DNA from 2 places in the Nocardiopsis sp. NPDC049922 genome. Region 1 is predicted to be linked to the other one. Evidence: predicted binding sites of a transcription regulator. Region 1 holds the regulator's gene; the other holds the start of a gene.
The links. The regulator LexA, encoded in region 1, represses DNA repair genes until DNA is damaged. The targets are predictions, from matches to a motif close to TCGAACANNTGTTCGA.
Positions count from the first base shown of each region.

Region 2: the regulator LexA is predicted to act here: its motif matches at 2,760-2,775, upstream of ruvC (crossover junction endodeoxyribonuclease RuvC).

Region 1 covers NZ_JBFAME010000006.1:217,173-222,082, reverse strand. The annotation lists gene AB0I72_RS13855 (hypothetical protein) at 1-203, shown strand, start outside; gene AB0I72_RS13850 (hypothetical protein) at 200-838, shown strand; gene AB0I72_RS13845 (alpha/beta fold hydrolase) at 844-1,917, opposite strand; gene lexA (transcriptional repressor LexA) at 1,981-2,655, opposite strand; gene nrdR (transcriptional regulator NrdR) at 3,334-3,807, shown strand; gene AB0I72_RS13830 (vitamin B12-dependent ribonucleotide reductase) at 3,843-4,910, shown strand, end outside.
Region 2 covers NZ_JBFAME010000002.1:204,708-209,617, forward strand. The annotation lists gene yajC (preprotein translocase subunit YajC) at 1-175, opposite strand, end outside; gene ruvB (Holliday junction branch migration DNA helicase RuvB) at 500-1,528, opposite strand; gene ruvA (Holliday junction branch migration protein RuvA) at 1,540-2,151, opposite strand; gene ruvC (crossover junction endodeoxyribonuclease RuvC) at 2,197-2,745, opposite strand; gene AB0I72_RS05150 (NUDIX domain-containing protein) at 2,964-3,764, shown strand; gene AB0I72_RS05155 (J domain-containing protein) at 3,833-4,910, shown strand, end outside.

The DNA of each region.
Region 1 (4,910 bases):
GCGAGGAGGTCGTGCTCGGGTCGGACGTCGCGGCGCACCTGTGGGCGGAGCGGGCGCCGGGCACCGCCGACCTGGCTTTCCAGACCGACAACCTGCTGGTCCGGGTGGTCTACTCCGGTGTCTCCGGAGACGGACCGGTGGAGCGGGAGGACGCGCGCGAGGCGGCGGTGCGCCTCGCCGAGCGACTCGTGGAGGCCCTGTGAACCCCGAACACCCCCGTCCGGTCGTCCCCTCGGCCCAACCCCAGAGCCGGGGCTGCGCGGTGGTCGGCGTGGTCGCGCTGACCCTGGTCGTCGTCCTGGTCGTGGCGGGCGGGGTGTGGTTCGTCGTCAACCGCGACACCCTGGAGTCGGGTGACTTCGACGCCGCGCCCGCGTGCGCGGTCGGGGAGACCGACGCGCTCGACGAGCTGGTGCCCGCCCACACGCTGGAGCTGGAGCAGCCGGTGGGGAGCCAGCAGGACTCGTTCGGCACCGGATGGCAGTGCCGGTGGTCCACCCCCGAGGGGCCGGGCGAGGCGGTTCCGTCCTTCGCGACCCTGGTGATGGTGGCCGCGCCCAACCCCGGCGGGATCCAGACGGCCGCCGACAACCTGCGGAACACGACCGTGAACCAGGGCGCCACCCGCGTCGAGGGCGTCGGCGACGAGGCGTTCTGGTGGACGGACGAGTCGGACTTCCCGTTCGCCTGCGTGGGCGCGCGGGTGTCCAACCTGTACGTGGAGACCTGCTACGGGGCGGCGGCGGACTACGCCGTCACGCGCGCGGTCGAGCCGGAGCGCGGCCTGGAGACGGCCGAGGAGCTCGCGCGGGCCGTGCTCGCCGACCTGCCCTCCTGACCCACCTACCAGGCCTCGTCCAGGAACTCCTCCAGGGCGGGGGCGACCTCGGGGGCGAAGGGGCGGTCGGCGTCGAGGACGGCGGCGCCCGGCCGGTCCCGGAACTCGCGGAACACGTGGTCGGCGTCGGGGACGTCGACACGGTCGGCGTCGGCGAAGCCGGTCATCAGCCGGTCGACGTCCGAACGGGGGATCTGTGCGTCCTCCTCGCCCCACAGCACCAGTACCGGGGTGCCCTCGGGGACGTCCTCGGCCAGGTCGACGGGGTCGAAGGCGTCGATCCAGCCGAGGAAGGCCGCGTTCTGCTCGGAGTAGACGGTCCCCAGCAGCGGTGACAGGTCGTCGGGCAGATTCCGTCCGCCGCGCAGGGCGGCCCGCCCGGCCCGCGCGTCGGAGAGCACGGTGACGCTGTCGGTCTCACCGATCTGGCCCCGGGCCTCGCCGACACGGATCCGCTCGGTCAACTGGCGGTCGATGAGATCGAGGTAGCGGGTGCCGGGCGGGGCGGCCAGAACCAGGGCGGGTGACGTGCCCAGGAGGTCGTGCGCGCGCAGGGCGAACAACGCGCCCTCGCTGTGCCCGACGACGACCGTGCGGTCGGGGTCGACCCCGGGCTGGGCGAGGAGCTCCTCGTAGGCGGCCACGAGCTGGCGGTCGAAGACCTCGGGGTCGATCGACGCGTCCGGATCCAGGTCGCCCAGGCCGGTCTCACCGCTGCCGAGCTTGTCGTAGCGGAGCGAGGCCACCCCGGCGTCGGCCAGCACGCGGGCGAGGTTCAGGTTGGTGTCCGCGTCGGGTCGGGTCTGGGCGTTGCCGTCCCGGTCGGTGGGCCCGCTGCCGGAGACGATGAGGGCGGCGGGAACGGCGCCCGCGGTGCCGGTGGGGGCCGTGAACGTCCCGAACACCTCCGTGCCGTCCACGGTGAAGGACAGGTCCCGCGCCGAGCCGCTGACCCCGGGTGGGGGAACCGAGGGGTCCTCGCCGGAGCAGGCGGTGACGAGCAGGAGTCCGGTGGTCGCGCCGACGGCCGCGAGCGCGCGCCAGCGAACGGTCACGGGAGAGGAGGTGGGTGTGGACACGTCCCTCAGCGTAGCGGCCCGGTCCGGGAGCCCGGCGCCGTCCCGGACCGGCCCGGCGTCGCCTCAGACCCGGCGCATGACGGCGACGACCTTGCCCAGGATGGTGGCGTTGTCACCGTTGATGGGCTCGTAGGCGTCGTTGCGCGGCATGAGCCACACGTGACCGTCGTCCTCGCGGCGCAGCACCTTGACCGTGGCCTCGTCGTCGAGCAGGGCGGCCACGATGTCTCCGTTGTTGGCCTCCGGCTGCTGCCGGACGACCACCATGTCGCCGTCGGTGATGGCGGCGTCGGTCATCGAGTCACCGACCACGGTGAGCATGAACAGCCGCCCCTCGCCGACCAGCTGACGCGGCAGGGACAGCACGTCCTCCACGGACTCCTCCGCGAGGATCGGTCCGCCCGCGGCGATCCGGCCGACCAGCGGCACGGCGGCGGCCCGAGCGGCGTCCGCGGTGAACTCCGCCGGGTCCGCCTTGGCGCCGGACGCGCGGCCGGGCGTGCGCAGTTCGACCGCGCGCGGGCGGTTCTGGTCGCGGTGCAGGTACCCCTTGCGCTGGAGCACCTTGAGCTGGTGCGCGACGCTGGAGGGACTGGACAGGCCGACCGCGTCGCCGATTTCCCTTATCGAGGGCGGGAAACCGCGCTCCCGTACGTATCGCTGGATACAGTTCAGCACGCTCTGCTGACGCGCCGTGAGCTTGGGGGCGTCGGGCTTCGGCCCGCCCGTGTCGCCCACGGGCGAGAGGACGGTGGTGCTTCCGGGATTCTCCTCCGGCACGGCCGGGCCTCCTCGGCGTTCGGTTCGGTCAGGGCCTGCTTGTGTGACTGGCCTCCTCCGGTCCGCGCCAGCGCCGACCCGCGGGTCCACGTGCCGACGAGACCGGAGTGAAATCAACGTCAACATTAGTCGTTGCAGACGGTGATATCAAACAAGCGTTCGAGGCCGTGGATAAATGCCCGCGTGTTTTCGCGGTCAATTACCGGCCTCCACTTACGTGTACACGTGTACTCCCGCCGCTGTCCTCGGAATGGACGAACACGTCGGCGCCGGTGTCGGTGTGGGTCTCGTCTCCCCGGGGCCGTCCGCGTCGCGAACCCCCTGTGCGCACGGCCGTCGAGCGCGCCGCGAGCCCTTCGGCGCGGCGGTCGGGGGCCGGTCGGCGGTATCCTGGGAACCGGATTTCGGGCGGACCCGTGGGCCTTCCGCGGACCGTCCGCCGAACCCCCCTCCACTCCCTCGTGATCACTGACGGCGGCGCCTCGTCCGCGGCGGGGACACACTCCGGACAGGTTGCGGTACGCCGCGTGGCGGTTTAGGTTCAACCACAACATCTGGGAGTGGCAGAGGGGTCAATTCCCAGAACTTGTGGTTAAGTGGACGTGCGGGTCGTCGTGAGGAAGCAGGTGAACAGGGATGCATTGTCCGTTCTGCCGCCATCCGGACACCCGGGTGATCGACAGCAGGTCCACCGACGACGGCGCGGCCATCAGGCGCCGCCGGTCCTGCCCGGTGTGTGAGCGCAGGTTCACCACGCAGGAGACCGTCCTGTTGATGGTCGCCAAGCGGTCCGGGGTCACCGAACCGTTCAGCCGCACCAAGGTCATCGCCGGAGTGCGCCGCGCCTGCCAGGGCCGCCCGGTCTCCGAGGACGCGCTCGCCAAGCTCGGCCAGCGCGTCGAGGAGGAGATCCGCGGCCGGGGCCTGGCCGAGGTCCCCGCCCACGAGATCGGGCTGGCCATCCTCGGCCCCATGCGCGAACTGGACGAGGTCGCCTACCTGCACTTCGCCAGCGTCTACCGCGGGTTCGAGAGTCTCGCCGACTTCGAGGCCGAGATCGCCAGCCTGCGCCAGGACCACCAGGTCGACTCGGGGTCGACCAGCGAGTAACACCCTCCAGACGCATGCTCGGGGGAGATGCCGTCATGACGGAGAGCACCGGCGGGAGGTCCGGACGCGAAGGGCTCCGGATCGAGCGCGTCCACACCACACCCGGCGTCCATCCCTACGACACCCTCGCATGGGAACGCCGCGACGTCGTCATGACCAACTGGCGTGACGGGACGGTCAACTTCGAGCAGCGCGGTGTGGAGTTCCCCACCTCCTGGTCGATGAACGCCACGCAGATCGTGGCGAGCAAGTACTTCCGCGGCGTCCTCGGCGCCCCGGAGCGCGAGTGGAGCCTGAGGCAGCTCGTCGACCGGGTCGTCGGCGTCTACACCGACACCGGACGCGCCCACGGCTACTTCGGGGACGACGCGGACGCCGAGGTCTTCGACCACGAGCTCAAGTACGCCCTCGTCCACCAGCTCTTCAGCTTCAACTCCCCGGTCTGGTTCAACGTCGGCACGACCTCGGCGCAGCAGGTCAGCGCGTGCTTCATCCTCTCCGTCGAGGACACCATGGAGTCGATCCTCGACTGGTACAAGGAGGAGGGGATCATCTTCAAGGGCGGCTCCGGCGCGGGCGTGAACCTGTCGCGGATCCGCTCCAGCCGGGAGCCGCTCTCGTCCGGCGGCATGGCCTCGGGGCCCGTGTCCTTCATGCGCGGCGCCGACGCCTCCGCCGGAACCATCAAGTCCGGCGGCGCCACCCGCCGGGCGGCCAAGATGGTCGTCCTGGACGTGGACCACCCGGACATCGAGGAGTTCGTCGAGACCAAGGCGCGCGAGGAGCACAAGGTCCGCGCCCTGCGCGACGCGGGGTTCGACGTGGATCTCGGCGGCGCCGACACGTTCAGCGTCCAGTACCAGAACGCCAACAACTCGGTGCGGGTCTGCGACGCCTTCATGCGCGCGGTGGAGACCGGCTCGGAGTTCGGCCTGACCTCCCGCACCACGGGCGAGGTCGTCGCCACCGTCGACGCCAGGGACCTGTTCCACCGCATGGCCAGGGCCGCGTGGGAGTGCGCCGACCCCGGGATCCAGTACGACGGCACCGTCCAGGACTGGCACACCAACCCCGGCGGCGGCCGTATCAGCGCCAGCAATCCC
Region 2 (4,910 bases), on a different contig from region 1:
GGACGTCCTGCTCGTGGACCTCCACGACGGTGGCGAAGATGCCCGCCTTGGTCATGACCTCGACGCCGGGGACGAGCGCGCTCATCATCTGCGACTCCTGCTGGCGACGCTTCTGGTTCGGCCGCCAGAACAGCAGCCAGAACACCAGGAGGATCAGCGCGAACGGCAGAATCATGTTCAGGAGACCCCCGGTGGGCTCTCCTTCGGCGGCGAGAGTGTAAATGCCCTGCACTGGGGCGTCCTTCCGTACGTTTCTTCGTGTGGCCGACCGTTGTCGGCTCAAGAACCGCGACGACCACCTTCACCGTGCCGACCCGGACGTCGTGTCGCGGTCCGCACCCGTGAGACACAACGCTCCCGGCGGCCCGCGCGTTCCTTCCGTGTCGAAAGACACGTGGGAGCCGTGCTCGCGGCCCCCGCATGGCTGGATGCTCTCCAGCTTACGTGGCGGCGGTCACCGCAGCCCCACGGTCGGAACTCGGACGGGCAACGGTGGCGGTCACGGTGCGGCGGCGCCGAACGCGGCGTCGGGCGGCGGGGTCAGCCCCATGTGCGCCCAGGCCTGCGGGGTGGCGACCCGGCCGCGCGGCGTGCGGGCCAGGAAGCCGGAGCGGACCAGGAAGGGCTCGGCGACCACCTCCACGGTCTCGGCCTCCTCCCCCACGGAGACGGCGAGGGTCGACAGGCCCACGGGCCCGCCGCGGAACCGGCGCAGCAGGACGTCGAGGATGGCGCGGTCGAGGCGGTCCATGCCGAGCGCGTCGACCTCGTACAGGTCCAGGGCGGCGCGGGCGGTCGCCAGGGAGAGCCTGCCGTCGCCCCGGACCTCGGCGTAGTCGCGGACACGGCGCAGGAGCCGGTTGGCGATGCGGGGGGTGCCGCGCGAGCGCCCGGCGATCTCCCGTGCGGCGTCCTCGTCCAGGGGCGCCCCGAGCAGGCCAGCCGAGCGGTGCAGGATGAGTTCGAGCTCCTCGGGGGTGTAGAAGTCCATGTGCGCGGTGAACCCGAAGCGGTCGCGCAGCGGCGCCGGGAGCATGCCCGCCCGGGTCGTCGCCCCGACCAGGGTGAACGGCGCGATGTCGATGGGGATCGCGGTGGCTCCGGGCCCCTTGCCCACGACCACGTCGACCCGGAAGTCCTCCATGGCGACGTAGAGCATCTCCTCGGCGGGGCGGGCCATGCGGTGGATCTCGTCGAGGAAGAGGACCTCGCCCTCCTGGAGGGTGGACAGGACGGCGGCCAGGTCGCCGGAGCGCTCGATGGCCGGTCCGGAGGTGATGCGCAGCGGAGCGCCCATCTCCGCGGCGATGATCATGGCGAGCGTGGTCTTGCCGAGGCCGGGACCGCCGGACATGAGGATGTGGTCGGGGGCCCGGTTGCGCCGCTGGGCGCTGTGCAGCACCAGGGAGAGCTGTTCGCGCACCCGTTCCTGACCGACGAACTCGTCCAGCCCGCGCGGGCGCAGGGCGCCCTCCAGCTGGCGTTCGTCCCCGTGGGCGTCGGGCGACACGGCGTCGCGTTCGTGCATGGGGTGGGCTCCTAGGCGCGGCTGAGCTTGCGCAGGGCGCTGCGCAGCAGGACGGAGACGTCGGAGGTGGCCTCGGCCTCGGCGGCGACGGCGGAGGCGGCGGACTCGGCGTCCTTGGCGGACCAGCCGAGGTTGACCAGGCCGGACACGACCTGGCCGCGCCAGGCGCCGTTCGGTTCGGCGGCGCCCGGTGCGGCGGGCGGCGCACCGTCGCCGAAGTCGGGGGCGTCGAGTTTGCCGCGCAGTTCGAGGACGATGCGCTGGGCGCCCTTCTTGCCGATGCCGGGCACGCGAGTGAGCGCGGCGGTGTCCTCGGTGGCCACGGCGTGGCGCAGGCTCGACGGGCTGTGGACGGCGAGCATGGCCAGGGCCAGCCGCGGGCCGACGCCGGACGCGGTCTGGACCTGCTCGAACAGGTGGCGCTCGTCGTCGTCGGCGAACCCGAAGAGCGTCAGCGAGTCCTCGCGGACCACCAGGCTGGTGGTGACCGTCCCGGTCTCGCCGACGTGGAGGCGGGCGAGGGCGGCGGGGGTGCACCGCACGGTCATGCCGACCCCGCCGACGTCGATCACGGCGGTGTCCGCGCCGCGTGCGGCCACCCGGCCGGTGAGGAACGCGATCATCTCGTGCGGGCGCGGGGGCGCCCTTCTCCTTCCTGGGGGCGGCGGTCACCGGCCGCGCGCGCGGCGCGCCAGTTCCACCTTGCGGGCGAAGTCCTGTGTGGCCTGGGCGACACGGGCGTTGGCGCCGCCCCGCCAGATGTGGCAGATGGCCAGCGCGACCGCGTCGGCCGCGTCGGCGGGCTTGGGGGGACCGTCGAGTCCGAGGATACGCGCCACCATGGTGCCGACCTGCGCCTTGTCGGCGCGTCCGCTGCCGGTGATGGCGGCCTTGGCCTCGCTGGGGGTGTGCAGGACCACGGGCAGGCCGCGGCGGGCGGCGCACAGCAGGGCGATGCCGCTGGCCTGTGCGGTGCCCATGACGGTGCTGAGGTTGTGCTGGGCGAAGACGCGCTCGACGGCGACGGCGTCGGGCTGGTGCCGGTCGAGCCAGTCGTCGATGCCGCGTTCGATGGCGACGAGGCGCTGGGGCAGGTCGGTGTCGGCGCTGGTGCGGACGACGTCGGCGCCCCGGAAGGTGAGCGGTCGGCCGACCGCGCCCTCGACGGCTCCGACGCCGCACCGGGTCAGCCCCGGGTCGATCCCCACCACGCGCACGCGCCCCACCCTTCTCGAACGTCCGTTCGCACCATGCTAGCGGCGCGGTCCGTCACCCCGTACCCGACCGGACGGGCGTGTCGGCGCCGTGCCCCCATCGTCGCAGGCATTCCGGCCAAACACGTGGCGCACCAGAAAAGGGGTGGACGGCGGCGGAGCCCCCTGCTAGCTTCATCTCAGATTGAGAAAAACTCACCCTGAGAACAACAGGAGGGTCCATGGAGACCGGCGACACCCGCCCGCATGACGACGGCGAACGCCGGTTCCTCGACGCCTACGACCCGCGCGACTACGCGCCGACCGCGGTCACCGTGGACGTCGTGGCCCTCACCATTCGGGCGGGGACGCCCCGCGTCCTGCTGATGCGCCGGTCGGCGCCACCGCGGCGCGGCTGGTGGGCCCTGCCCGGCGGGTTCGTCCGGGCACAGGACGGACCGGACGGACCCGCCGACCCCGACCTGCCCGACGCCGCCCTGCGCGTGCTGTCGGAGAAGACCGCGCTGCCCTCCGAACTCCACCTGGAGCAGCTGCGGAGCTACGGGGCGCGCGACCGGGACCCGCGCATGCGCGTCGTCTCGGTGGCCTACATGCTCCTCGCCCCCGACCTGCCCGACCCCCACGTCGGGCGCGGCACGGACGCCGCCGCCTGGGTGCCCTGGAGCGAACTCGGGCACGGCGACGACGCCCGATCCGACCGCCCGCTGGCCTTCGACCACGCGCGGATCATCGCCGACGCCGTCGAGCGCGCCCGCTCCAAGCTGGAGTACACCGCCCTGGCCACCGCGTTCCTCCCGCCGACCTTCACCATCACCGCGCTGCGCGAGGTGTACGAGGCGGTGTGGGGCACCCGCCTGCACGGCGCCAACTTCCACCGCAAGATCCTCGCCACCCCCGGCTTCGTCGAGGACACCGGCGACCTCGCCGACCGCGGCGGGTCCGGCGGCGGACGGCGGCCCCGGCTCTACCGGGCGGGCGGCGCGGCCGTGCTCCATCCGCCGCTCCTCCGCGGCGGCCAGTGACCGGCCGACCACCCCGAGCGCCCCGACCCCGCGCCGTCGACGGACCCCCACCCCCGGAAGGGCAGCAGATGAGCACGGAGCAGGACGCCACCGCCCCCTTCGACGAGGCTCTTCACCTCATCGCGCTCGCCGACGACCCCACCGCGCTGTTCGGCCCCCTCCCCGAGGGCGGCGGCGATCCGCCCCCGGCGGCGACCGCCGCGTACCGCCGCCTGGCCCGTCTCGTCCACCCCGACCGGGCGCCCGCCGGGCGCGCGGGCGAGGCCGCCACCGCCTTCACCCGGCTGACCACGTGCTGGTCGCGGTACCGGGACCTGGTCGAGGGGGGCCTGGGACTGGACGACCTCACCCTGGTCACCAGGGCGCGCACCTACCACGTGCGCCACGGTTCCGGCCCGCTGGCGCGGGGCGACATCGCCGACCTGTACGAGGTGCGCCACAAGGACGGGGTGTGGCGCGAGGCGGTGCTCAAACTGCCCCGGTCCCACCGCGACAACGACCTGGTCATGGCCGAGGCGGAGGCCCTGGGCAGGCTTCGGGAGAGGGGCCGCGAGCGGTACCGCGCCTTCTACCCCGACCTGGTCGAGCGGATCCGCCACCGCGACGCCGCCACCGGGGTCGAGCGGCGCGGCAACGTCCTGGGACGGCTCAGGGGGTTCCACAGCCTGGCCGACGTGCGGCGCGCGTACCCGGACGGGATCGACCCGCGCGACGCGGCCTGGATGTGGCGGCGCCTGCTGGTCGCGGTCGGCAACGCCGCCCGGGCGGGGGTCGTGCACGGCGCGGTCGTTCCCGAGCACGTGCTGATCCACCCGGAACGGCACGGGCTGGTCCTCATCGACTGGTGCTACTCGGTCACCGTCGGCGCCGCGCGCACGGCGCCGCACGTTCCGGCGATGGTCCCCCACCGCGAGGACCTGTACCCGCCCGAGGTGCTCGACCGCCGACCCGCCGTGCCCGCCACCGACGTCTTCATGGCGACCCGCTGTGTCGAGTACGTCACCGCGGGCCGCCTCCCCCGGCCGCTGCGCGCCTTCGCCCGCGGTTGCCGTCTGCCCGCCCCCGAGCGGCGGCCGGTCGACGGACTCGTCCTGCTGGGTGAGCTCGACGAGGCGCTGGAGCGGGTGTTCGGCCCGCGCCGATTCC